2 regions of the Gottschalkia purinilytica genome follow, and region 2 is predicted to be linked to the other one. Evidence: predicted binding sites of a transcription regulator. Region 2 holds the regulator's gene; the other holds the start of a gene.

Region 1 (2,494 bases), on a different contig from region 2:
TATATTCATCTAAAGTTACTAGTTTTTTCTCTTTAGACGAGTAGAACATTAACAAATCTTTTAATGTATCTTTATTACTTCCAAAGTCATTATAAACGCCATATTTTAATTGTCTGCCGAAAGATTTATAAAACTCTTCATATTTTTCTCTTTCATTCTTAAGGAGATCTAACAACTCATTTTTTATTTTATTTGTAATGTTTTTCGCAATCAGTTTAAGTTGTCTATCATGCTGTAGCATTTCTCTAGATATATTAAGAGATAGATCTTCAGAATCCACCATTCCTTTAACAAAACTAAAATAGTCTGGTAATAGCTCTGAACATTTATCCATTATAAGTACACCGTTAGAATATAACTCTAAACCTTTTTCATATTCTCTTGTATAATAATCAAATGGAATTTTTTCTGGAATAAATAAAATTGCGTTATATCTTACAAGACCTTCTGCTTTTATATGAATATGTTTAACTGGTTTATCAAATCCATAATGTTTTTCAAAATAGAATCTTTCATAATCTTCTGAAGTAAGCTCACTTTTATTTTTCTTCCATATTGGAACCATATTATTTATGGTCTCTTCCTCTATATACTCTTCGTATTCACTATCACTATCTTCTTTAAGCTTACTCTTAGTTAAGTCCATCTTTATTGGATATCTGATAAAATCAGAATATTTTTTTATAATGTTTCTTAATGTGTATTCTTCTAAATACTCATCATATTTTTCATCTTCTGTATTCTCTTTTATCTTCAATATAATCTCAGTACCAACTGAGTCTTTTTCACATGGCTCTATAGTATATCCATCAGCCCCTTGTGACTCCCATTTATAGGCTTCATTGCTACCTAAAGCCTTACTAATAACTGTAACAGTTTCAGCTACCATAAAAGCTGAGTAAAATCCGACACCAAACTGTCCAATAATATCATAACCATCTTTTAACTCAGTTTCTTTTTTAAAAGCTAATGATCCACTTTTAGCAATAGTTCCGAGACTATCTTCAAGTTCTTCTTTCGTCATACCTATTCCAGTATCAGAAATCTTTAGTAATCGATTTTCTTTATCTGAAACTACCTTTATGTAATACTTATCTTTATCAAAACTAAGACTATCATCTGTTAGAGCTTTATAATACATTTTATCAATTGCATCACTAGCATTAGAAATAAGTTCTCTTAAGAAAATTTCCTTATGAGTATAGATTGAATTGATCATTAGGTCTAATAATCTTTTAGATTCTGCTTTAAATTGTTTTGTTTCCAATTAAATCTCCCCTTTTAAAATATTAAAACTAGACTTGTATTTTATAGTTCATTTTTTATTAGCACTCTACATCATTGAGTGCTAGTCCTTATTTTTTATATATCACATTATATTTATTATGTCAATTTCTTTTTAGGATTTTTATATAGCTTATTAATTTATTAAACAATAAAAAAGAGTAATCTCTATCTTTAGGTAAATTACTCTCTATTCATTGAATTTTATTGAATTAAGTATAAAGTATTTTCTATATGATTACTCATCCTTATTCAGTATCAACTTCTTTTAGAAATTTCCATGTTAAACCTAAGTCATCCGAGGTATATAATGCATATCCTTCTCCTTCTTTATGATCGAGTTCCCAATGAGGTTGTTTGACTTGAAGATACCATTTTCCATTTCTAATATAAGGAGATTCTGCCTGAGTAAAAGGATATATATTAGACTTTTTCTTAAGTACTTCGCTTTCTATTTTTACTCCATATTTCTCAACTTGAACAGGACTCCATGATTTTCCTCCATCATCTGTTCTATATAAACAACCTCTATCATCTATTCCCCCATAACTGACAAAACCAATATCAGGATTTATGAATCCAACGGAGTGTATAATCCACGATTTAGGCAATATGCTAACTTTATTCCATGTTTTTGATGAATCTTTTGTCTTATAGACAGTGATTTCTTCACTGTGCATAGCATAATCACTAGCTATAAATGCATAACCTATTTCTTTAGTTGGAAAGCTTTTAAACTTTACATCAAGTCCCTCTAAACTAGTTAACTCTTCTTTAAAAGTTTCACGTTTTATTTTATCATAATCATTTGATTCATACTGATCATCTTGATCATCTCGATTATTTTGATTATCTTCTACTTTTATTCTATTACCTTTTTCATCAAAATAAATTGTTTTTTGTGGGTCATGTCCATACTCTGTATCAAATGGATCATATCCTCCTTCTCCATAATATTCTTCTGTCAAAACTGGCTTACCCATAACAAATAAATTATGATAGGAGTGATAATACACATTTACACTAAAAAAACTATTTACAACTGCAATCATCTTTTTATTATCTTTAATAATAAGATGTTCTGGATCATAACTAGATACTAAAATATAAAGTGATATAAAAAATACATATATACTTATAATAACGCATAATAAGGGACTTAGTGAAAAAATATATTTGACATACTTCTTCTTAGAACTCACTTCTTTGT
Region 2 (2,494 bases):
CTAATCCAAAAACTTTGAATACTGAAAAACTAAAAGTATATAAATCATTAGGAATAAATAGAATAAGTTTAGGGGTACAAACTTTAAATGATAGTTTATTAACTCAAATAGGTAGAATTCATACTACTCGTGACTTTCTTGATACCTATGAATTAATTAGAAGTCAAGGTTTTGAAAATATAAATACAGATATAATGTTTAACTTGCCAAATCAAACATATAAAGACGTCATCAAAACTTTAAAAGAGATTATAAAATTAGATATAAAACACATATCATATTATAGTTTGAAGATAGAAGAGGGAACACCATTTCATGTTAAATATGAAAAAGATGAACTAAGACTTCCAGAAGAAGATGTAGAGAGAAAGATGTATCATGGAGCAATAGAATTGTTGGAGAAAAATGGATATAAACAATATGAAATATCTAATTTTGCAAAACAGGGATATGAGTGTAATCATAACATCATCTATTGGAAAGTAAAACCTTATATTGGAGTTGGATTATCAGCTCATTCAAATATAAATTCTTATAGATATGGAAATACAGAAAAATTTGAAGAATACTTTAAAATGATAGATGAGAACAAACTTCCAATATACGAAGAAGAGAAGGAATTCATAGATAAAGATATGGAAATTGCAGAATATATAATATTAGGACTTAGACTAATACATGGGATAAATAAAGAATATTTTAGTAAGAGATTTGGTATTACAATAAGAGATGTATTAGGTAAAAAATTAGACAAATTTATCGAAGAAGGATTATTAGAAGAAAATGATTATAATGTAAAACTTACTAAAAAAGGATTAGATTTATGTAATATTGTTTTTATGGAGGTACTTCCTTAAAAAACAATGTAAATGAGATTAAATAGCTTATAAATCTTTAAAAAAGGTATTGACAAAATAATTTAACAATGATAATTTAAAAACATAAATATTAGCACTCTATACTACTGAGTGCTAATAAAAGGATTAAAGCCTTACAGGATGTGATGCTAGTATGATGCTTGATGAAAGGAAGTTACAAGTTTTACATGCTATTATACAGAGTTATATAATAAGTGCAGAGCCTATTGGATCTAGAACTATATCTAAAAAATTTGACTTAGGAGTTAGTTCTGCTACTATAAGAAACGAGATGTCTGATTTGGAAGAACTTGGCTATTTAGTTCAGCCTCATACTTCTGCGGGAAGAATTCCATCAGATAAAGCATATAGACTATATGTTAATAAGCTCATGACATCATTAGATATAGGATCAATATTATCTAATGACTTAAAAGATAAATTAACAGAAGGAAGAAGAGAAATAGATCAACTGATTCAAGGAGCAGCAAAAATATTAGCTAGTATAACTAATTATACGTCATTAGCTATAGCTCCTCAAATAAAAAGAAGTTCTATTAAACGTATACAATTAGTTCCAGTTGATGATTCAAAAATACTAGCAGTTCTAGTTACAGATTCAGGTATACTAAAAAATGCAGTTTTTAGAACAAATGATAATATATCTTATGATAATTTAAATGTCATGACTAATTTCCTAAATGAAAAGTTAAAAGGACTTACTATAGAAGATATAGGATACGATTTTCAAGAAGGACTAATTAGAGAAATGTATGAACTTAAATATTCTATTAGTAGCATTATGCCAGTAATACTACAATCTTTAGAAGATACAGAAGATATGGGAATATACTTCGATGGTGTTACTAACATATTTAACTTCCCAGAATATAATGATATATCTAAAGCCAAACAATTTTTATCATTTATTGAAGATAAAAATAGTGTTATGGATATGCTGATAAATAGTGAATTTAGTGACGTTCAAGTAACCATAGGAAGTGAGAATATTTATGAAGAGATACAAGATTGTAGTGTCATAACAGCAGTCTATAGTATAAATGGAAAAACTATAGGCAAAATAGGAGTTATAGGACCTACGAGAATGGATTACTTGAGAGTAATAACAGCTGTAAAATCACTGTCTTTAGATTTAAATGAGATAATTAAAAATTATCTTTCAGAGTAATAGGTGTAAGATATATCTTGCACCTATATAAAGAATTTCGAGGGGGGAATGTTTTGAGTAATGAAGATATTACAAAAAAAGATGATTTGGTTAATGATGAACTAGAAGATGAGATATGTGAAGAAGCAGATAGCAATTTAGAAGCTACAATAAAAGAAGCTAATGAAAATGAAAATATTCAAGAACTAAAAAGCAAGTATGAAAATAGTATAAAGGATATGGAAGAATTAAATAATAGGTTCTTAAGACTACAAGCAGATTTTACCAATTACAAAAAAAGGGTAGAAAAAGAAAAAGAATCAACAATAGCATATGCAGTTGAAAACCTATTAACTCAAATATTACCTGTATTAGATAATTTCGATAGAGCATTATCAGTAGAGTGTAGTGATGAAAATAAAGCTCTTTATGAAGGCATGGAAATGGTATACAAACAATTCATTGATAT

Evidence for each region. The regulator HrcA, encoded in region 2, represses chaperone genes, less so after heat shock. The targets are predictions, from matches to a motif close to ATTAGCACTCNATANTATNGAGTGCTAAT.
Region 1: a site for HrcA is predicted at 1,325-1,353, ahead of htpG (molecular chaperone HtpG). Genes of this name have one in related genera too.

Annotation. Positions count from the first base shown of each region.
Region 1 covers NZ_LGSS01000004.1:37,364-39,857, forward strand. Annotated here, with positions in the region: gene htpG (molecular chaperone HtpG) at 1-1,267, opposite strand, end outside; gene CLPU_RS05070 (beta propeller repeat protein) at 1,533-2,494, opposite strand, start outside.
Region 2 covers NZ_LGSS01000003.1:122,177-124,670, reverse strand. Annotated here, with positions in the region: gene hemW (radical SAM family heme chaperone HemW) at 1-857, shown strand, start outside; gene hrcA (heat-inducible transcriptional repressor HrcA) at 1,012-2,046, shown strand; gene grpE (nucleotide exchange factor GrpE) at 2,100-2,494, shown strand, end outside.